2 regions of the Stenotrophomonas sp. JC08 genome follow, and region 2 is predicted to be linked to the other one. Evidence: riboswitches for the same ligand, from Rfam matches in the RefSeq annotation. Region 2 holds a riboswitch; the other holds the start of a gene.

Region 1 (11,265 bases), 150 kb from region 2:
ACGGCGGTGTTCAAGAACCAGATCGACTGGCTGCCGCTGGAAGACGGCGGTGTGCGCCCGGCCCAGGGTCGGACCCTGGCGGTAATGCAGGTGTGCGGCGGCTCGCAGTCGTTCAATGTCGTCAACGCCCTGCGCCAGCTGGGCCGCTGGATGCGCATGGTCACCATCCCCAACCAGTCCTCGGTGCCGAAGGCCTGGCAGGAGTTCAACGACGACGGGCGGATGAAGCCGTCCCCGTACTACGACCGCGTGGTGGATGTAATGGAGGAGCTGGTCAAATTCACCCTGCTGGTTCGCGACCGCAGCGACTATCTCACCGACCGCTACAGCGAACGCAAAGGCGATTTGGCCGCAGCGAAGCTGGCCGCCGCCTCCGGCGCGGTGACGTTGCCGCCGCTCACCGCGATCGTTCCTGCAGCTTCTGCCGATGTCGCCAATGCAGAAGTCTCCCGGCCCGCACGCAGCGAATGCTGCGGGACTTCATCGGCCAGCACCTAAGGACGCCACCATGGACGCCACGATCTATCACAACCCCGCCTGCGGCACTTCGCGCAACACGCTGGCGCTGATCCGCCATGCCGGCATCGAGCCGACCGTCATCGACTATCTGCATGAGCCGCCGACGCGTGATCGTCTGGTCGAATTGATCGCCGCGGCCGGCCTGGGCGTGCGCGATGCCCTGCGGAAGAAAGGCACGCCGTACGAAGCTCTCGGGTTGGACGATCCGACGATGACGGACGAGCAGTTGATCGATGCGATGCTGGCCGATCCGATCCTGATCAATCGGCCATTTGTGGTCACTTCGCTGGGCACGCGTTTGTGCCGGCCATCCGAGGTTGTGCTCGACATTCTGCCGACGGTCACCCGTCCATTCGCCAAGGAAGATGGCGAAGTGGTCATCGATCAGGATGGCCCGCGGCTTGAATAGAGAGCATCACCTGGCTTGGGAAAACAGCGGATGGAGTGGGATGTCCCGGGATTTGCCCCCATTTTTGCCGTTTTTCCCGGTTGTCGCGTCCCTGCGTCAGATCCTGTCGACCAGTACCAGCGGCAGCACCACGCAGACCAGGATCTGCACCAGCAGATAGCCGAAGAACGCGCCCACGCCGCCGAAGAATGCGGCGACGATGGCGGTGACCACGCTGAAAATCGAGCCGATGCCGACACGTGCCAGCGTCAGCCAACCACTGCCGCCGCTGCGGCGCCCGCCATATTCGCCCCACAGGATGAAGGTGCTGAAAACCAGTGACACCAGCACCATGATCCGCGCCGGGTTCACCAGCAGCCATTCCCCGATTTCCTGCATGTGCCGCTCCCTCAAGGTGGAGCGCATTGCAGCAAGCCGTGCGGGGACAGGCAAGTGACCGCAGCAGACAGGATTGGAGGCGACGCCGGCCTGGCCTCACCAACCCGGCAGCGGGAAAACAGGCAGAATTCGACTCTGACCCCGGTTTTTTCTTGCATGAACACCATCGACCACCGCGTCCAGGGCCTCAACAACGACGAGGTGCCTGCCGACTGGCCTGCGATCAGCGAAGCCGAGGTGGCTTGGCTGCGCGAGCGCTTTGCGCAGCTGCAAGGTGCCGGCACGGTGCAGTGGCACAGTCCGCGGCCGATGTCGGCGGCGGCCATCGTCGGTGGCACGTCCGGCCGCTACTTCATCAAGCGTCATCACCGCCATGTCCGCACGGCGGTGACGCTGGGCGAGGAGCATCGCTTCATCGCGCATCTGGGCGCTGCCGGCGTGCCGGTGGTGAAGGTGCTGCAGGATCGCGACGGTGTCACCGCGCTCGAGCAGGGCGACTGGACCTACGAGGTGCATGCTGTCGCCGAGGGCGAGGACCTGTATCGCGATGCACCTTCGTGGACGCCGCTGACCGTTCTGGACCAGGCGCATGAAGCCGGCCGGATGCTTGCCCGCTTGCATCAGGCGTCGGCCGGGTACCACGCGCCACAGCGCAGCACGCACATGCTGGTCGCGCGCGATGACCTGCTGCGCAGCGACGATCCGATCGCGATGCTGGAACGCGACTTCCGCCAGCGCCCGGCACTGGCCGACTACCTGTCACACAAGCCCTGGCGGCAGTCGCTCGAACAGGGGGTGCTGCCGTGGCACGCGGGTCTGGCTGCACGTCTGCAGGCCGAGCCGCGGCTGTGGGCGCACAACGACTGGCATGTCTCCAACCTGCTGTGGAAACGCGAGGGCGATGCCACGGTGGTGGCGAGCGTGTTCGATTTCGGCCTGGCCTCGCCGACCAGTGCGCTGTTCGATCTGGCCACGGCGATCGAGCGCAACGCGGTGGCGTGGCTGCAGCTGGAGCGCGGCATGGAGGCGGTGCATGTGGCCACCGCGCTGGCGCTGCTGGAGGGCTACCGGCAGCAGCGGCCGCTGTCCGCGCGACAGGTGCAGCTGCTGGCCGACCTGTTGCCGGTGGTGCATTTCGACTTCGCCCTGTCGGAGGTGGAGTACTTCCACGGTGCCACCGGCTCCACCGCCAATGCCGATGTGGCCTGGCATGACTTCCTGCTCGGCCATGCACGCTGGTTCGGCACGCGCGACGGACAGGCGCTGCTGGACGCGTTGCGCGCGGCTGCCTGAACACCAGCACAGGAAAAACCGTACCGTTTGTGGTCCAATACGCGACTGAAGCGGGGGTGCCTGGTTATCGCAGGCTGAGAGAGTCCCTTGGAACCTGATCCGGCTTGCACCGGCGTAGGGAGCTTTGAGCAGCAGGCACACCACCTTCAGGGTTGGATGGCCTGCGCGCCTTCGCTTCGTCTCCCCCATCCGGCTGATGACGAACGAATGAACCGCTGCTACCGAATCACGTTGTTGAGCGCTGCGCTGGGCGCGGCACTGCCGCTGCACGCCAGCCCCCTTGAAGCCGAGGCGCAGGAACGCACCGCCACCGAACTGGCGACCGTGCGCGTGCAGGCCGAGCAACCCGGTGCGAAGGACACGCAGTCCAACAGCTTCGGCCCCGGCGACTGGAAGAACACCCCGGCCTCGATCAACGTGCTGGACCGTGAGCTGCTCGACAGCCGCCACGTCCGCAGCCTCTCCGAACTGGCCCACAACGATGCCTCGCTCGGCGACAGCTACGCGCCGGTGGGCTACTACCAGAACATCGCCATCCGCGGCTTCGCGCTGGATACCGCCACCGGCTACCGCTTCAACGGCCTGAGTGTTGCCGGTGAACAGCGGCTGGCGCTGGAGAACGTGCAGCAGGTGGAAATTCTCAAGGGCGAGGCCGGGCTGGCGGCGGGCGTTATCGCGCCCGGTGGCGTCATCAACTATGTGGGCAAGCGCCCGGCCGAGGTGCGCAGCATCACCCTCGCCACCGATGCCGAAGGCACCCGCTATGCCGCCATGGACGTAGGCCACTGGATCACCCCGCGTATCGGCGTGCGCTTCAACGCGGCATGGGATGACAGCGGCTCCTACATCGAGCATGGTGATGGCCGTCGCAATTTCTACGCGCTGGCCACCGACTGGCTGATCGGTGAGCGCGGCAAGCTGCAGCTGGATGCCAACTACCAGACCAGCGCGCAGCGTTCGGCCTCCGGCTACCAGCTGCTCGGCGCGGTGGCACTGCCCGATGAGGTGGATCCCAAACACATGCTCGGCTACCAGGCCTGGCAGCAGCCGGTGGGCATCGACAGCACCAACCTCAGCGCACTGCACACCTACGATTTCAGCCCGGCCTGGCAGTCGCGGGTGGTGGCCAGCTACAGCCGCTCGATCATCGATGACAACGTCGCCTTCGCCTATGGCTGCTACTACGCCACCGAATGTGCCGACGGCAGCGTGCCGGGCAACTTTTTCGCGCCCAATGGCGACTACGACATCTACGACTACCGCAGCCCGGACGACACCCGCCGCAACCGGCAGCTGCGCGCCGAACTGCGTGGCCGCTTCACGACCGGCGACATCGAGCACCAGCTGACGCTGGGCGCCGACTACTTCGACCGCACCGTGGACCGGCGCCGCAACGTCAACGACTACGTCGGCACCGGCAATATCCACGATCCGGAGGTGCCGCAGTTCAGCCCTTCGCCGCTGCAGCCCGGCGCCCATGTACGGCGGCTGGACAGCGCGCAGAAGGCGCTGTTCGTGCTCGATCGTATCCGCATCGCCGGGGATTGGCAGTGGCTGGCCGGTGGCCGTTTCGTGCATCTGGATGAGCGCGCGTGGGACAAGCGCGGCAATCCCGAACGCGCCAGCCGGCTGTCGCGCTTCCTGCCGCAGACCGCACTGATCTGGAATGCGAATGACGCCCTCAATCTCTACGCCAGCTATGCGCAGGGCATCTCGCTCGGCCAGGAAGCGCCGTTCTGGACGACGAACGAAGGCACCTACCTGCCCGCCGTACGCTCGCGCCAGATCGAAGTGGGCGCCAAGTACACCCACGCCGATGCGCTGACGCTGGGCGCGGCGCTGTTCCGCACCACCCGGCCGTTCCAGTACGCCATGCCTGACGACAGCGCCTATGGTCATACCTTCGTGCAGCAAGGCCAGCAGGCCCATACCGGGCTGGAGCTGAGTGCGCAGGGTCGTATCAGCGAGCGTCTGCAGCTGACCGCCAGCGCCAGCGTGCTGCAGGCCCGTGCACGCGACACCGGCACGCCGGCGTATGAAGGCCATCAGCTGATCAACGTGCCGCGCACGCGTGCCACCCTGCACGTGGACTACCAGCTGCCGTTCGTGCCGGGCCTGAGCGTCACCGGCGGCTGGCGCTATGCGTCCTCGAATGTGGCCACCGCCGATGGCCGCGTGCGTGCGCCCGGCTACAACGTCGCCGATGCCGGCCTGTGCTTCCAGCACCGGCTGCACGGACATGCGCTGAACTGGAACCTGTCGGTGGACAACGTGTTCAACCGCTTCTACTGGCGCGATACCGGCAGCAGCTCGGGTGACTACTACCTGTTCCCCGGTGCGCCGCGCCAGGCGCGCCTGTCGGTCAGCATCGCGCTGTGAACCCGGTATTGCTGGAATGGTCGGCGGTCGGCTTCAGCATCCTCGGCGTCTGGCTGATGGCGCAGCGGCGGATGCTGGCATGGCCGGTCGGGCTGGTGTCGGTCGGCCTGTACGCGCTGGTGTTCGCCGACGCCCGGCTGTATTCGGACATGCTGCTGCAGGGCGCGTTCGCCGCGTTCCTGCTGTACGGCTGGTTCAACTGGCGGCGGCGGGTGCAAGGCGACGGACGCGTGACCATCGCCGCGCTGCCGGGGGCGCATCTGTGGCGTGATCTGGGGTTGGGCGTGCTGTTCGGCCTCGCCCTCGGCGCGGCCATGCACCACTTTACCGATGCCGCGCTGCCGTGGCTGGATGCGATGCTGGCCGCGCTCAGCCTGGTCGCGCAATGGTGGCAGGCCCGCCGTCATGTCGCCGCATGGTGGCTGTGGATCGTGGTCGACGTGGTGTACGTGGGCATGTACGCGGTCAAGTCGCTCAACCTGACCGCCGGGCTGTATGTGCTGTTCATCGCCCTGGCGGTGATGGGCCTGCGGGCATGGACGAAGGCGGCGAATAAGGCCGCCTGAAATCGGAAAGGCCACAAGAACACCGGGCCGGCGGCAGGGCGGTGCGATTCCGGGGCTGCCTCTGCCATTCCAATCTGCGCGGGGCCGGTGACAGATGGGCAGGTCATCAGCGCATGGTTTCGATTGCAACAGTTTCCGCAGGTTCGCGGGTGGCGTGATCCGCTGCGGCCTCGCAATGGTAAATCCCGCCACATAGGCGGAAGATGGCCCGGCACGCTTGGGGCAGGGCAGGTGGCCTGGGAGTTCCAGCCGCCTGTCCAAACGGTTTGCATGCTGCCTGGGCTTTGTTGCAGTCATGGGCCTGGAGGCGGGGCAAACCGGTCGCAGGGGTGCGGGGTGGTCGCACAGCGGTGGGAAAGTGCAGTGTGGCAAGTGATCCCTGCGGCCCGCGTGGCGGGCTTCATGGGGCTGCACTTGACCAAAGTCAACATACGGTTGTGCGTAACTGGGGAATATGGCGCTGTCTTCCGGATAGAAGGGGCAAGCTGTGGAACCAAAGAGCGTAAAAATAACCAGACAGCTATGGGTGGGTTTAGGCGCCCTGCTGATCATCAGCTTCGGCATCATGCTTTGGCTGGGCAAGGATCTTTACCAGACCGCGCCGCCGATGCCGGAGAAGGTCGTCACCGAGAGCGGGCAGGTGGTCTACACCCGTGACGACATCCAGGTCGGGCGGCAGGTATGGCAGAGCATCGGTGGTCACCAGAACGGTTCGATCTGGGGCCATGGTGCGTTGATCGCACCTGACTGGTCGGCCGAATGGCTGCACCGCGAGGTGCTGGCGATGCTGGACCTGCGCGCGCAGGCCGAGTTCGGGAAAGCGTACGAGGCGCTGGATTCGAGCGAGCAGGCCAAGCTGCAGGCCGAGATCAAGCCTGAAATCCGTCGCAATACCTACGATCCGGCCACCGGAACGATCGTCATTTCCGACGAACGTGCGCAGGCCATCGCGCAGGTGGGCACGCATTACTCCAGCGTGTTCTCCGACGATGCGGCTACCGCCGAATTGCGCGAGGCCTATGCCCTGCGCGAGAACCCGGTGCCCGACGCCGAGCATCGCGCCAAGATGAACGCCTTCTTCTTCTGGGCGTCGTGGGCGACGGTGACCAATCGCCCGGGTGATGTGAAGTCGTACACCAACAACTTCCCGCACGAACCGCTGGTCGGCAATACGCCCACCTCCAGCAGCTTCATGTGGTCGATGTTCTCCATTCTTTTCATGATTGCCGGCATCGCCTTGCTGGCCTGGCATTACGCGGTCTACCACGGCAAGGAAAAGCCGCTGGTGCCGCCGTCCACCGATCCGTCGCTGAGCATCACGGTGACGCCGTCGATGCGTGCCACCGCCAAGTATTTCTGGGTGGTGATGGCGCTGTTCCTGGTGCAGATCCTGCTGGGTGCAACCACCGCGCACTACCAGATCGAAGGCCAGGAGGCCTACGGTTTCCAGCTGGCCAACTACCTGCCCTACGCGGTGACGCGCAGCTGGCACACGCAGCTGGCCATCCTGTGGATCGCCACCGCGTGGCTGGCCACCGGCCTGTACCTGGGGCCGGCGATTTCCGGTCATGAACCCAAGTACCAGCGGCTGGGGGTGAACTTCCTGTTCATCAGCCTGATCGTCATCGTGGTCGGCTCGTTCGCCGGGCAGTGGCTGGCGGTGATGCAGAAGCTGGGTCTGGACAAGAACTTCTGGTTCGGCCACCAGGGCTGGGAATACACCGACATCGGCCGCTTCTGGCAGGTGTACCTGTTCATCGGCCTGATGCTGTGGCTGGTGCTGGTGGGCCGCGCGCTGTGGCCGGCCCTGCGCAGCAAGACCCATGAAGCCCGCCATATCGCCGGACTGCTGTTCCTGTCCACGGTGGCGATCGGCCTGCTGTATGCCGCCGGCCTGATGTGGAAGGAACACACCCACATCTCGATCATCACCTACTGGCGCTTCTGGATCGTGCACCTGTGGGTGGAAGGCTTCTTCGAGGTGTTCGCGGTCGCGGTGATCAGCTTCATCTTCGTCAAGCTGGGGCTGGTGCGTGGCCGCTCGGCGACGATCAACGTGCTGTTCGCCACCATCGTGTTCATGGCCGGCGGTGTGCTGGGCATGTTCCACCACCTGTACTTCGCCGGTGTCACCACCGGGGTGATCGCGGTCGGTGCGGGTATATCCGCGCTGGAGGTGGTACCGCTGGCGCTGATCGGGCTGGAAGCCTATGAGACCTGGAGCAACAGCCGCGCCACGCCGTGGATGGAGCGCTACCGCTGGCCGATCATGTTCTTCCTGGCGGTGAGCTTCTGGAATCTGGTGGGCGCCGGCCTGCTGGGCTTCCTGATCAACACCCCGCTGGCGCTGTTCTACATGCAGGGTACCAACCTGACCGCGGCCCACGGCCACACGGCGCTGTTCGGTGTGTACGGCATGCTCGGCATCGGCCTGATGCTGTACTGCCTGCGTGGCCTGCGCCCGGATGCGGTGTGGAAGACCGGTCTGCTGCGCGGCGGCTTCTGGGCGATGAACATCGGCCTGGCGCTGATGGCCATCCTGACACTGCTGCCGATGGGCGTGCTGCAGCTGGAAGCCAACCTGGAGCACGGCTACTGGTATGCACGTTCGGCGGAGTTCATGAACCGCTCGATCATCGACCTGCTGGTGTGGCTGCGTGTACCGGGCGACACGATCTTCGCGGTCGGTGCACTGCTGGTGGGACTGTTCGTGGCGGCGCTGTGGCTGAGCCCCGGCAAGGTCACGCAGTCCGGCAACAACACGCGCTGATCCCCGCGTGATGGTGTGAAAGGCAAGGGGCGGCTTCGGCCGCCCTTTGTCGTTGCGGGCATGGCATCACCAGTGCCGGCGGCAACGGCTCACAGGCCGGCCGGCTGATGCAGGTCAAGATGGTGTCGTACCGCTTCGGCCAGAATGTGGCCATCAGGCGGCACCGGCCACGGCAGTGGTGGCCGCCATCGCCAGTGACGTCCTTCGAGGTCTATCGATGATCGAGTTCTACCCGCAGATCAAAGCCGTCCATATCGCGATGGCCCTGTGCAGCGGCCTGATTTTCGCGCTGCGTGGTGCCGGTGTGCTGGCCGGTATGCGTTGGCCGCATTGGCTGGTGGTGCGCTGGTTCAGCTACAGCATCGACACCGCGCTGCTGACCGCGGCGCTGATGCTGCTGACGATATTGCCGGGCGCGATGTTCGCCAATGGCTGGCTGACGGTGAAGCTGGTGCTGCTGGTGATCTATATCGTGCTGGGGGTGTTCGCGCTGCGGCGCGGCCGGACGCGGGCGGTGAAGGCCGGGTTCTATGCGGCGGCACTGCTGGTGTTCGCGATGGTGTATGCAATTGCACGCATGCACGACCCGCTGGGATTCCTGCATTTCTTCGGTTGAGCGGGCGGTAGCGGCCGGAAGGCTTCCAGTCGCAGGTCGATGCCCGGGCCATGGGCCGGGTTGATAGGCGTTAGGAGTGCGGACGCCTGCAAGCGTCGCTGCGGCAGCGGCTCGCCTACAATCGCCGCTCTTCAAATTGCTGGAACCGCATCCCCATGCCCGTGAAATCCCTGTCTCCCGCCGGACGGCTGTTCGCCATCGCCGCCTTTGTCGAAGCTGTGACCTGGGCGGGGCTGTTGATCGGCATGCTGCTGAAATACGGCACGCAGACCACCGATCTGGGGGTGTGGCTGTTCGGTCGCCTGCATGGGCTGGCGTTCCTGTTCTACGTGGCGGTGAGCCTGTATGCATGGGGCAAGTTGAAGTGGCCGCTGTGGGCGGTGCTGGTGGCGCTGCTGGCGGCGATGCCGCCGCTGGTGACCGTGCCGGTGGAAATGTGGTTCCGCCGTATCGGCCTGCTGTCCGATCGTCCGGCCTGAGCGGCGCAAAGTACCGGGCCAGTTGAAAACGCCGGTGCTTCCACTGCAGCCGCTGGATATGGCCGGTATGACTGGCCGGTGGCGGTGAGGGTTTTGGTAGGAAAAGCCGGGCGCATTCCCGCAATGGATGCAGGCGCGCTGCGTCGCGGCCCGGCGTGGTGGCGCATGCGGTAATGTCCTGGCGTGACCATCTCTGACCGGTGCCGGACTGCTTTCTGGCAGTGCGGGCCGCGGACGGGACAACCTGCGGGAAATACTTCCAGGCTGTTTTGTTTGCAGGATAATTCCCCGCCGCCGCAACGCCCCAAGGCGGCGGCCAGAGGGCCATGACACGCCGTCACTCCCCGTCCAACACGGGATCTGTGCGGTGCCCAGCAGTGGCCTTGTCGCGCTGCGGATGGTCTGTTCGCGCCCTGTTTATGGTGCGCCCTCTAGCTTCCGTACTCCCACGTCGTCACACAGAGGTAAGCCGGTGCATCACGGAAATAGCGCTCATGCCTGTCCGGACCGGGGTTGTCGCCCGGCCCGCTGTTGTCCCGCCGTCGCGGCGGTGGAGCGTTGTCGGTGACGCCGGTGGCTGATGCCACGCCGTGCCGCGATGCCGGCATCGCCATCCTGCCGGACGAACATCCGTTGCCGATGCCCGAGCAGTCCCTGCGCACCGGTCGCCTGCAGGTGCCGCGGCAGGGCACCGCGCCGCGCAATATCCTGCTGCGGCGGCTGTATGTGTTCGGCGCCACCGCGCTGATGACGGCGGCGGCGACCTGGATGATGGCGCGGGTGCTGGCCAACGGTGGCATCAACGTGCTGGAGGCCTGCCTGCTGGTGTTGTTCGTGCTGCTGTTTGCGTGGATCGCACTGTCCTTCGTCGGCAGCCTGGCCGGCCTGCAGGCGCTGCTGCGCGGCCGGCGCAAGCTCGGTATCGATCCGGCCGCGCCGTTGCCGGTGCTGGGCACCCGCACCGCGCTGCTGATGCCGACCTACAACGAGGACCCGCGGCGGATGATGGCCGGGCTGCAGGCGATCTATGAATCGGTCGCGGCCACCGGGCAGCTGGACCATTTCGATTTCTTCGTGCTCAGCGACACCACCCGCGAGGCGACCGGCCGCGCCGAGGAGCAGGTGTTCGCGCGCCTGATCGAGGCAACCGGCGGCGCCGGACGGCTGTTCTATCGCCGCCGTGCCAGCAACGTCGGCCGCAAGGCCGGCAACATCGCCGACTGGGTGCGCCGTTTCGGTGGTGATTACCCGCAGATGCTGATCCTCGATGCCGACAGCCTGATGACCGGCGAGGTGATCGTGCGGCTGGTATCGGCGATGGAGAGCCATCCCACCGTCGGCCTGATCCAGTCGCTGCCGGCGGTGGTCAACGGCCGCACCGCGTTCGCCCGCATGCAGCAGTTCGGCGGCCGCGTCTATGGCCCGGTGATGGCCTATGGCGTGGCCTGGTGGCATGGCGCCGAGAGCAATTACTGGGGCCACAACGCGGTGATCCGCACCCGCGCCTTCGCCGAGGAAGCCGGCCTGCCCGAGCTGCCCGGCCGCAAGCCGTTCGGCGGCCATGTGCTCAGCCACGATTTTGTCGAAGCCGCTCTGATCCGCCGCGGCGGTTGGGCCTGTCACATGGTGCCGTACCTGCAGGGCAGCTACGAGGAAGGCCCGCCGACGCTGACCGACCTGCTGATCCGCGACCGCCGCTGGTGCCAGGGCAACCTGCAGCATTCCAAGGTGGTGGGCGCACGTGGCCTGCACTGGATCAGCCGCGTGCACATGCTGATCGGCATCGGCCACTACTTCACCGCACCGATGTGGGCGATGCTGATGCTGATCGGCGTGGCGATTCCGCTGGTGCGCGG
Region 2 (11,265 bases):
ACCAGCTGCTTCCGCCGCGCATCCACCAGGTCCACATTGAGCGTGCCTTCGGTGTACTGGCGCACGTCGGTGCGGTCACGCCAGTACGGCACCGCAAAGTAACCGCGGGCGCGGTAGCTGTAGTAATAGTCGTAGTCCACTTCCGGCATCGTGGTGACGCGGGTCTTGTCCTGCAGGTAGGCATTGAGATTCACCCACAGGTCCGGATCAGTCTCGTCGAACACGTAACCGCGGGCTTCCATCTGCGCGCGGACCGCGGCACGGATGCGGTTGCTGGTGATGGTGGTGTAACCGTTCTGCTCCAGTGCCAGCGGCGTATAGAACGCGAAGCTGCGATAGCGCGAGAAGTCGGCGCCCGGATCGCTCTGGCTGGCAATCCTCGGCCCGCTGGCGCAAGCCGCCAACGCCAGCAGGGAGGACAGTGCGACCAGGCGGAGTACGGATCGGAATTGCATGGCGGTTCTCCCATCGAGGACGGATCAAACGCTAACACGCGCCGGCGTTGCCATGGGTCATGACACCGCCGGCGCGCCCATCCATGGATCGGCGGCCGGGGGCAGCACGCGGCATGCCCCCGGCCGGCTGTTACCCGGCGCTGTAGACCTCGGCTCCCTGCGCACGGAACTCCTTCGATTTTTCAGCCATGCCCGCTTCCACTGCGGCAGCAGCGTCCACGCCCTGCGCGGCGGCATGGTCGCGCACGTCCTGGGTGATTTTCATCGAGCAGAAATGCGGGCCGCACATCGAGCAGAAGTGGGCCAGCTTGTGCGCGTCCTTCGGCAGCGTCTCGTCATGGAACTCCCGGGCCTTCTCCGGGTCCAGACCGAGGTTGAACTGGTCCTCCCAGCGGAACTCGAAACGCGCCTTGCTCAGCGCGTTGTCGCGCACCTGGGCACCGGGATGGCCCTTGGCCAGGTCGGCCGCATGTGCGGCGATCTTGTAGGCCATGATGCCGTCGCGCACGTCCTGCCGGTTGGGCAGGCCCAGATGCTCCTTCGGCGTGACGTAGCAGAGCATCGCCGTGCCGTACCAGCCGATCATCGCCGCGCCGATGGCACTGGTGATGTGGTCATAGCCGGGTGCGATATCGGTGGTCAGCGGCCCCAGCGTGTAGAACGGCGCTTCGCCGCATTCGGCCAGCTGCTTGTCCATGTTCTGCTTGATCAGCTGCATCGGCACATGGCCGGGACCCTCGATGATGGTCTGCACATCGTGCTTCCATGCGACTTTGGTCAACTCGCCCAGCGCTTCCAGCTCACCGAACTGGGCCGCGTCGTTGGCATCGGCGATGCAGCCCGGGCGCAGGCCGTCCCCGAGGCTGAAGGACACGTCATAGGCCTTCATGATGTCGCAGATGTCTTCGAAGTGCGTGTAGAGGAAGTTCTCCCTGTGATGCGCCAGGCACCACTTGGCCATGATCGAGCCGCCACGCGAGACGATGCCGGTGACGCGTTTTGCCGTCAGCGGCACATGCCGCAGCAGCACGCCGGCGTGGATGGTGAAGTAGTCCACACCCTGCTCGGCCTGTTCGATCAGGGTGTCGCGGAAGATCTCCCAGGTCAGCTCCTCGGCGCGTCCATCCACCTTCTCCAGCGCCTGGTAGATCGGCACGGTGCCGATCGGTACCGGCGAATTGCGCACGATCCATTCGCGGGTTTCATGGATGTGCTTGCCGGTGGACAGGTCCATCACCGTGTCCGCGCCCCAGCGGATCGCCCACACCAGCTTCTCCACTTCCTCGGCGATGCCCGAGGACACCGCGCTGTTGCCGATGTTGGCGTTGATCTTGGTCAGGAAGTTGCGGCCGATGATCATCGGCTCGCTTTCCGGATGGTTGATGTTGTTCGGCAGTACCGCACGGCCGCGGGCGATTTCATCGCGCACGAATTCCGGGGTGATGATGTTCTGGATGCTGGCGCCGAAACTCTGTCCCGGGTGCTGCGCCAGCAGGCCGGCGTCACGCACCGCCTCCAGCCGCTGGTTTTCGCGGATGGCGACGAACTCCATCTCCGGAGTGATGATGCCGCGCCGCGCATAATGCATCTGCGTGACATTGGCGCCCCCATGCGCGCGACGCGGCAGCACGCGATTGGGGAATCGCACCGCATCAAGCTTTGCATCGCTTTCGCGCTCACGCCCGAACTGCGAACTCAGGCCCGGCAGCGTTCCGGTGTCGCCACGCTCGGCGATCCAGGCGGCGCGCAGCGGTGCCAGACCGGCGGCCAGATCGATGCGCGCCTGCGGATCTGTGTAGGGGCCGGAGGTGTCGTACACGGTGACCGGCGGATTCTCCTCGCCACCGAACAAGGTGGGCGTGCGCGTCTGCACGATCTCGCGCATCGGCACCTGCAGGTCGGCACGCGAGCCGGGCACGAAGATCTTGCGCGAGCCGGGAATCGGCTGGGTCACGGATCCGGAGAGTTGCTGGGCCTGCTGCTGCAGGCTGGGCTGGGCGTTCATCGGCATTCGTCCTGGTCAATCCGCACCGGGGTGCGAGGCCATGCGAGGGATTCGCATGGTGGAACGAAGCGAAGGCGCACGCCGCCCGGCATGGCCCATTACGGCACCTGCACTGGCGGCACACGAAGCTTCCCTACGCCGGTATCAGCCGGATCAGGTTCGAAGGGACTGTCTCAACCGCGGCCCGCTGGCCTTGGTACCCCCGCTTCGGCCGGGATTAGAGCACAAAGCCATCGCACGCTGCATCGCGTGCATCATCACGATGGGCCGGGGTCCGGCAACGCAAGCGGCATTCCCGGACGCGACAGAAGACGGCATGCGGCGCATGCCGCCCCGCTCAGTAGCCGGCCGCCTGGCCATCCTTGCGGCTTTCCGAGGCGCCGTAGTACACGCCGCTTTCCGCGTCACGCATGATCGCCTGGTAGCCGCCGTACGGGCCGTCGGCGAACACCACGCGGTGGCCCTTGCGCATCAGCGCGCGGATGGTTTCGTAGGGGAAGCCGGTTTCCAGATTGACCTCGCCACCATCGCGCATCGCCACGCCCTGCCCGGTGGGCTCGGTCGAGCCTTCGTGCTGGATGCGCGGCGCGTCACCGGCTTCCTGCAGGTTCCTGCCGAAATCGACCAGGTTCATCACGATCTGCGCATGGCCCTGCGGCTGCATCGCCCCGCCCATCACGCCGAAGCTCGCGAACGGCTTGCCATCCTTGGTGATGAAGGCCGGGATGATGGTCTGGAACGGCCGCTTGCCCGGCGCGTAGCCGTTCGGGTGATCCTTCTGCAGCACGAACATCTCGCCGCGGTCCTGCAGGATGAAGCCCAGCCCCGGTGGCGCCATGCCGCTGCCCATGCCGCGGTAGTTGGACTGGATCAGCGACACCATCATGCCGTCGGCATCGGCCACGGTCATGTAGATGGTATCGCCCTCCTCCAGTTGTTTCGGCGTGCCCGGCTGCACTTCCTTCAAGGTCTTGTCCATCGAGATCAGCGCGCGCCGCTGCGCCGCGTAGTCCTTGGACACCAGCCGCTGCACCGGTGCCGGTGAGAACGCCGGATCGGCATAGAAGCGGGCGCGGTCGGCGAAGGCCAGCTTCTTGGCCTCGACGAACAGATGCACATGCTCGGCCGAACCGAACGGGATCTTCGAAAAGTCGTAGCCTTCCAGGATGTTGAGGATCTGCAACGCGGCGATGCCCTGGCTGTTGGGCGGCAGCTCCCACACATCAAAGCCGCGGTAGTTGCTGCTGACCGGCTCGACCCACTCGCCCTGATGGCTGGCCATGTCCTCGTAGCTGAGGAAACCGTCGTTGGCCTTGAAAAAATCGCCGATGGTGCGGGCGATCTCGCCCTTGTAGAACGCATCACGGCCGCCGTCGGCAATCTTCTGCAGGGTGTCGGCCAGATTCGGATTGCGCCACATCTCGCCCTTGCGTGGGGCACGCCCCTCGATGGTGAACTGCTCGGTGAAGCCGGGATACTGCGACAACTTCGGCACCGAGCGGTCCCAGTAGTAGGCGATCACCTCGGCCACCGGGTGGCCGTCGCGTGCATAGCCGATGGCCGGGGCCAGATTGTCGGCCATCGGTTTGCGGCCGAAGCGCTGGTGCAGTGCGAACCAGCCATCCACCGCACCGGGTACCGATACCGGCAGCGGTCCGGTGGCCGGGATCTCCTTCAGTCCGCGGCGCTGGAACTCGGCCAGCGTCAGCGAGCGCGGCGAGCGCCCGGAGCCGTTGTAGCCGTACAGCTTCTGCGTCTTCGGATCCCAGACGATAGCAAACAGGTCGCCGCCGATACCGTTGCCGGTCGGCTCCATCAGCCCGAGGGCGGCGTTGGCGGCAATGGCCGCGTCCACCGCCGAACCGCCGGACTTCATCACCTCCAGCGCGATCTGCGTGGCCAACGGCTGCGAGGTGGCGGCCATCGCATGTGGCGCGATCACCTCCGAGCGCGTGGCAAAGCCCGGGCCGGTGATGCGGTCGGCGGCCAGTGCCGGGAAGGTGGCAAGGCCGCAAAGGCAGAACAGCGACAACAGACGTGACATGGCGCACCCCATGGAAAAGACCGGCATCACGATAGCCCGATTCGGCGCTCCTGCGCCGCGTCTTACGCCGCTCTTACGTCACCGGCCTATCTAGTTGGCGCGAACACACGGCCGGTCGCCTTCCTCGTCGGATCGAACCGCCATCTCGCTTCAACCACAAGGGGCTTTTTGCAATGAAATTACGATCCAAGCGCCAGCAAGGCGGTTTCACCCTCGTCGAAATGGCCGTCGTACTGGTCATCATCGGCGTCATCATCGGCGCGGTCATGATCGGCCGTGATGTGCAGCGCAACGCCGAATACACCCGCATCAAGCAGAAGTTCGTCGACCAGTGGGTGGTGAGCTACAACAGCTACCACCAGCGTTTCGGTGCACCGGTCGGCGACAACCAGGCCGCACCGCGCCTGATGGTCGGCGGCCGCGACTACGACATCGACATGACCGCCAATACCGCCAGCAAGGGCGCGGTCTGCAACGTGGCGGCTCCCCGCAACACCACCCCGGCGGTGACGCTGGTGCCGACCGATGGCGCCAAGCTGCGCGACTTCATGCGCGGCGCCGGCATCAGCCTGGCACCGGGTCGTGGTGAGGGTTTTGAAGACCGCTTCGCCTACCTGGACACCAACGGCAACCCGCAGGAAATCCAGATCTGTTTCCAGTGGAACCCGCCGGGCACCGGCTCGGGCTCGGGCAACGTCATGGTCATTTCCGGCCTGACCCCGGACCTGGCGCGCTCGCTGGACCAGATGATCGACGGCAAGCCCGATCCGCAGGGTGGCGCGTTCCGCCAGGCCGGCATCACCGCACGTGCGGCCTCGGACAACGCCGACACGATCAGCGTGGAATGGGCCGGCAACAACACCGACCAGAGCACCGGCTCGACCACGTCCACCGCACAGGGTGGTGGTGACGACACGATCCAGGTGATGACGATGGTCGCCCACTACAAGATGAACCAGTAACCACTATGGCCACCGCCTCTCCGTTGAGCCGGCTGCGCCGGTCACGCCGTCTATCACTGCTGCTGTTCGCGGGCTCGCTCATCGCCCTCGTCATCGCCGCGACGTGGTTCATCGCCGCACGCACGGACCTTGCCAGGTCCTACGACCAGCTCAGCAGCCGCAATCAGCTGCTTGCCCAGGCGCTGATGGCCCAACAGGAGGCGCAACTGAAAGTGGAAAACGCGCGTTCCGCGCAACAGGTCATGGACCGCCTGTCCGCCCTCGGGCTGCAACCCGAGGGCTGGGGCGAACGCATGATCAACCTGCGCTCCACCCAGCTGTCACGTGACGAATCCGCCGCCCTGCTGGCCGGCATCGCCGCCGGGCCGGACCGCCTGTTCGGTGCTGAAGCCTTCGAGCTGTCGGTCACCAACCCTGCCGAGGGCCTGTTCCACCTGCCCGTACTCGTGGATGAACGGATACCGGCCCCTCTGCAGGTGACCTTGCGCGGCAGCCTGCTGTTCCGCACCGGTCCGGCCGACGACAACGGCATCGCCAGCACCAGCACCACGGGAGCCAGCCAGCCATGAGCATGCAGAGCATCATCCAACTGGCCGGACGCTGGATCGTCTTCGACAACGACACGGTCACCCTCTCCACGACACGTCCACGCGTGGAACAGCCGGCATGGCTGTTCTGCGAGTTCGAGGGCGGTGTCAGCAGCGTGGTTTCGCTGGAAGGCAGCCCCGCGCACGCGGTGGCGCTGATCGAAAAACGGCTGCGCGCCGACGGCATGATCGATGGCGACGGCAAGATCCTCATCCACAAGAGCCGGACCATGGGTGCCGGCTACCAGAGCCTGTTCACCGCCGTACCGCTGGATGTCTGGCAACAGACCTTCGCCTGGGCCGAGGCGCAGCCCGACCACTGCCTGCTGGTGCCGATCACCTCGCTGATGTGGAACGCGATCAAGTCCGGCGAGGGCCTGATTGTCCAGAATGGACGGCAGTTCTCGGTGCTGGCGCTGCGCAAGCACGACATCATCCACCGCTCGTCGATGGCGTACAGCGAAGACGCCACGGACCTGGCCATGACCGTTGGCGCCCTCGCCGGCCAGGTAGCCGACGACCTGGCACGCAACAACGAGGATGGCAGCGAGACCATGGTGTTCCAGTGGTGCCCGCTGCTGATGCCACAGCCACTGCCGGGCGAATCCACGAGCAGCGAGACGCTGGCCGAGATATTTTCAGCCAACACCGGCTGCCAGGTACGTCAGGTACCGACCCGCACCTACAGGGACAACGACGGCGGCACCTGGCTGTCGGCCATCGACTGGGTGCGTTCCCGGAGCTCCACCCGCATCGCCGTCAATCCGTTGCCGAGCCGTGCCGCCCATCTTGCCGAATGGGCGTTGCCGCTGGCCTCCTGCGCCTCGCTGGTGTTTGCCATCGCACTGGGCGCACTGGGTGCGCGCTGGGCGCTGGCCGCAGGTGAAGCCGACGACCGTGCCGCGCTGATCAACCAGCAGATCGTCCAACTCGAACAGCAGACCCAGGCATTGGCTGGCGATATGCGCCTGCCGCAGGGTTTCGATGCGGCACTGGGGTTCATCGAGAAAGCCAAGGGCCTGTCCACCGGCATGGACCCGGTATCCGGGCTGCAGCTGATCCAGGAAGCCGCACAGGATGAGGTGCGGATCCTGCGGCTGCGTGTGGAACAGCCGGCCGATGCGGCCGGCCAGGCTGCAACCAATCCACCCGCCGACAGCCGCACCCTGCGTGTGGACGGCATGGTCGATATCGATCGCGGCACCCCCGGCATGCAGGTGGCGCACTTCGTCGAACGCCTGCGCCGGCAGGGATTCAACCCGGTGCCGCTGGACCCGCAATCGGGGGGCGGCACGCGCACCAGCAATGGCGGCATTTTCTCCTACCTGTTGAGCAGAACCCCTTCATCCGCCGTGGAGCCGACCCCGTGAAGAAGAAATACATCGCGATGGTCGCCCTCGCCGGCTGGATCGGCGTCACGGCCTGGCTGGCCTCGATGGTCATCGTCAAACCCGCCGTGCTGTTCCTCGGCAACAACCTCGACGAAAGCGCCGAGGCCGCCCAGCTGCGGGCCGCGGTACAGCGCAACAAGGCCGTGCTTGAGGTCGCGGGCAAACTGCGCGCCCCGGCGCCGGCAACAACCGGTGCCGACCTGATCGCCCTTCCCCGCCAGACGCCAAGCTCACCGGTGTTGGAAGGCGGGATGGACACGCTTGGGAACAGCGATAGCGAGCCTGCCAGCCCCACACGCCTGTCACTGATCATCCGCGCCCGGGGCGTGACCAGCGCGATTGTCGACGGCAACCGCGTCCAGGTCGGCAGCCGGCTGCCCAGCGGCGGCCGGGTGGCCGCCATCGGCGACACATGGCTGCGCCTGCGCCACGTGGACGGTTCGCTACAGACATTGAAGCTGCCCGGTATTGCCGGCGGTGCGTCGGCAGGAGCCCGGCAGTGACACGCACGTACAAAGTCCTCATCGGACTGGCGCTGGCCGCTGTGCTGCTGGCCGGTGGACTGACACTGCTGAAAAAATCACCCGGGAAAAGCACTGCATCTGCAGCGCCGGCAGTTGTGCAGGCACCGGCCGGCGCACAGCCGCCGGAATCCGTGCGCAGCGACATGGCAGGTGAGCCGGCACCGTGGGAAACGGCACAGGACGATGCGACCTCCACATCGGCACGCACGTCGACATCCCTCCCGCCTGCCAGTCTGCCGAAGGCGCATGCCGCGCTTTCCATCGCCCAGATGGACCAGCAGATCGCAATGCAGGAAGCGCAAGCCACCGCCATCCTGCAGCAGCTGGATCTGGCGGAGGCGCAGGGGACCTTGCCACCGGACCTGAATCCGGAGGCGGTACGTACCAACCTAAAGGTCGCGCTCAAGGCACAGAAGCTGGGACGTGAGCTGATCGCCTTGACCCAGCAACCCGGCACACCGGAGCGCCAGCGGCGCATCGCCCAGATCACGGCCGAGATGACCGCCCTGCAGCACGAGTTGCGCAAGGACGTGATGGTTGCCGCGGGTGCAGGTGCGAAACGATGACGTGCCGGCGGCTGCAGGGGGGATTCAATCTGGTCGAACTGTCGGTGGTGCTGGTCATCCTGGCGCTGCTCAGCGGCGCCGGCAGCCGCACCTACGAGCTGGTTTCGCAGGCGCGTGCGCAGACGGCCAACAGTTCCCGGTTGATCGAGGCCAACCAGGCGATCCGCAGCTATGTCGCGCGGCACAAGCGGCTGCCCTGCCCGGACAGCCGCAGCAACGCGCAGATCGCTGCCGGTACGCCGCTGCCGGCTGCCTGTCCGGTCGCCTTGACCAGAGGCTGGTTCCCCTACCACGCCGTGGGCATGGAAATGCCGCGCGAAGGCATGCGCTTGTTCTATGGAGTGCAGCGCACCACCGCCGCCGACCTTGTCCAGCCGAAGGAAATCGTTTCCGGAGAGTTCGCCAGCCTGGACGGTGCCAGCGCGCTGATCGAGTCGCTGAAACTGCTCGCCAAGGCGTCGCCCAGCACCGCACTTCCCTATTACAAGCATCCGGCACCGCGAGCACCGGACAGCTCCGCGACCGCGGTCATCGATTGCGGGACGGCGGGGGAAACCATCAACCCGGCCTACGTGATCATCGCCCCGGCAAAGGACCTGGACCGCATCGGCACGATCCATCCGGAGTTTGACGATGAGAACAGCCGCTTCGTCTCCCAGCAAGGCAGCACGTTGTGCTTCGCCCACCCCAATCGCCCCTCCAGCTTCCGCTATGACGACCTCGTCGTTGTGGAAAGCCCCATCGCGCTGCTCGGCTGGCTGACCCGCCTCGAGCGTTGAACTTCTATCAACCGTTTTCCGGGAACACGATCATGACCAGCCATCTCCGCACCGCCCGTCGTTCACAGCAGCACCGCCCCCTGCCCCGCCTGCTGGCCGGCGCCATCGGCACGCTGCTGCTGGCCGGCTGCGTCAATATGCCGCCGCGCAGCATCCAGGATCTGCCGGAAGTCGAGCACAAGGCGCTCGAACGCACCGGTGATGCGATCCGCGACGAGTCGGCAAAGCTGTTCGGCGCGCAGGACCGTCGCCAGCAGGCACTGGAGCAACACGCCCCCACCACCACGGCCACCACACCGCTGGCCCCGGCCTACGACCCGCTGGAACACAGCGTGGTCAGCATCAGCATGTATGACGCCGATGTCGGCCAGCTGCTGTGGGCGCTGGCCGGCGAATTGAAGATGAACCTGATCGTCGATCCGCGCGTGCTGGAGCAGAAGCAGCGTTCGAACCTGCACCTGTCCAACGTCTCCGCGCGCGAGGTGTTCAACCACGTTCTCGATGCGTTCGACCTGCACGGGGAAACGCGCAATGGAACCTTGGTGGTCAACCAGACCCATGAGCGCATCTTCAACGTCGACATGCTCAACTCGGTCACCTCGCTGGATCTTTCCGCCGGCGGTGACGTGTTCGGCGCGGGAATGTCCGGCGAAGGCGGCGGGCAGTCGTTGCGCGGCACCCTGACGATGAACGGCAGCATGGGCAAGGAGAACGATCCCTACAAGCAGCTGGCTTCGGCACTGGACATCATCCTGGATGCGGAAAAGGCCAAGCAGGCCTCGGCACCGGTCACCGATCCCAACCAGCCCCGGCCGGCAGCGGCCGCCAGCTACAACCTGGATCCGGGTGTCGGCACCCTGTTCGTACGGGCACGGCCCTCGCAGATGCGCGCGGTCGAGGAGCTGATCGAGCACAACAAGAAGAAGCTGCGCCGCCAGGTGCTGGTCGAGGCACAGATCCTGGATGTGTCATTGAACGATGACAGCAATTTCGGTGTGGACTGGAACCTGTTGCGTGACCGCGTAGCCGGCATCTATGGCGACACCGTCGCCACCATCCTGCCGCAAGCCGACAGTACGCTGGCCTACGACGGCCTGACCCGCCTGAACGCACAGGCGCGCACGATCATGTTCCCCAACCAGGCCCTGGGCAGCAGCCTGGGCCGCTCGATGGGGCTGAGCTATGCCAGCGACACGTTCTCCGCCGCGGTGAACGTGCTGCGCGGCTTCGGCAACGTCAAGGTGCTGTCCAACCCGAGCGTGCGCGTACGCAACGGCAGTCCGGCCTACCTGAGCGTCGGTACCAGCATCCGTTACGTCACCAAGTCCACCACCAACTTCTCCAATGCCGGGGGTGGTGGCGCCTTCAACCAGTCATCGGACATCCAGACCGACTCGCTGTTCTCGGGTGTGGTGATCGGCGTGGCGCCGATGATCCACGACAACGGCAACGTCGAGCTTCTGGTCCATCCGATGCAGACCGAGGTCGATACCAGCAGCCTGCAACTGCGCGAGTTCCCCAATGGCAACGCGGTGACCCTGCCGCAAGTCAACGTCAAGGGCATCACCACCACGCTCAATATGCGCGATGGCGACACCGTGATGCTGGGTGGCCTGATCGACCAGAACTCCGGCCTGAATGACAAGGGCATTCCCGGCCTGTCCGATGTGCCGGTATTCGGCCGGATGTTCGGCTCACGTGCCAAGCGCCACACCACCCGCGAGCTGGTGTTGGTGCTGAGGGTCAAAGTGCTGTGAGCATGATCTACGACGCCCTCAGGCACGCGCAGGCCGACTCGACGCCCGCGTCGAACGTCGCTGGCCCGGTCGCGGCCGTCGGCGTTGTCCGGCGGTCGCGCACGCGCTCAGCCTGGATCGTTTCCGGTCTGGGGGGCGCGGCCTTCGCGGGCATCGTGGTGCTTGCACTGGCCCAGCTCAACGACACGCCCGCAA

Evidence for each region. A riboswitch is a leader RNA that binds a small molecule or an ion and turns the genes downstream of it on or off. The one in region 2 is predicted to bind thiamine pyrophosphate.
Region 1: linked by a shared signal. The riboswitch ahead of ACSBPQ_RS12495 (TonB-dependent siderophore receptor) and the one ahead of thiC (phosphomethylpyrimidine synthase ThiC) in region 2 are both predicted to bind thiamine pyrophosphate.

Annotation. Positions count from the first base shown of each region.
Region 1 covers NZ_CP197473.1:2,723,049-2,734,313, reverse strand. Annotated here, with positions in the region: gene arsH (arsenical resistance protein ArsH) at 1-498, shown strand, start outside; gene arsC (arsenate reductase (glutaredoxin)) at 509-928, shown strand; gene ACSBPQ_RS12505 (hypothetical protein) at 1,025-1,306, opposite strand; gene ACSBPQ_RS12500 (phosphotransferase enzyme family protein) at 1,463-2,599, shown strand; TPP riboswitch at 2,642-2,737, shown strand; gene ACSBPQ_RS12495 (TonB-dependent siderophore receptor) at 2,807-4,978, shown strand; gene pnuC (nicotinamide riboside transporter PnuC) at 4,987-5,544, shown strand; gene ACSBPQ_RS12485 (nitric-oxide reductase large subunit) at 6,110-8,314, shown strand; gene ACSBPQ_RS12480 (SirB2 family protein) at 8,532-8,930, shown strand; gene ACSBPQ_RS12475 (DUF3817 domain-containing protein) at 9,086-9,409, shown strand; gene mdoH (glucans biosynthesis glucosyltransferase MdoH) at 9,968-11,265, shown strand, end outside.
Region 2 covers NZ_CP197473.1:2,571,867-2,583,131, forward strand. Annotated here, with positions in the region: gene ACSBPQ_RS11830 (DUF4136 domain-containing protein) at 1-455, opposite strand, end outside; gene thiC (phosphomethylpyrimidine synthase ThiC) at 586-2,460, opposite strand; TPP riboswitch at 2,573-2,674, opposite strand; gene ggt (gamma-glutamyltransferase) at 2,798-4,504, opposite strand; gene ACSBPQ_RS11845 (prepilin-type N-terminal cleavage/methylation domain-containing protein) at 4,678-5,466, shown strand; gene ACSBPQ_RS11850 (hypothetical protein) at 5,472-6,035, shown strand; gene ACSBPQ_RS11855 (hypothetical protein) at 6,032-7,423, shown strand; gene ACSBPQ_RS11860 (hypothetical protein) at 7,420-7,947, shown strand; gene ACSBPQ_RS11865 (hypothetical protein) at 7,944-8,534, shown strand; gene ACSBPQ_RS11870 (type II secretion system protein) at 8,531-9,313, shown strand; gene mshL (pilus (MSHA type) biogenesis protein MshL) at 9,346-11,070, shown strand; gene ACSBPQ_RS11880 (tetratricopeptide repeat protein) at 11,073-11,265, shown strand, end outside.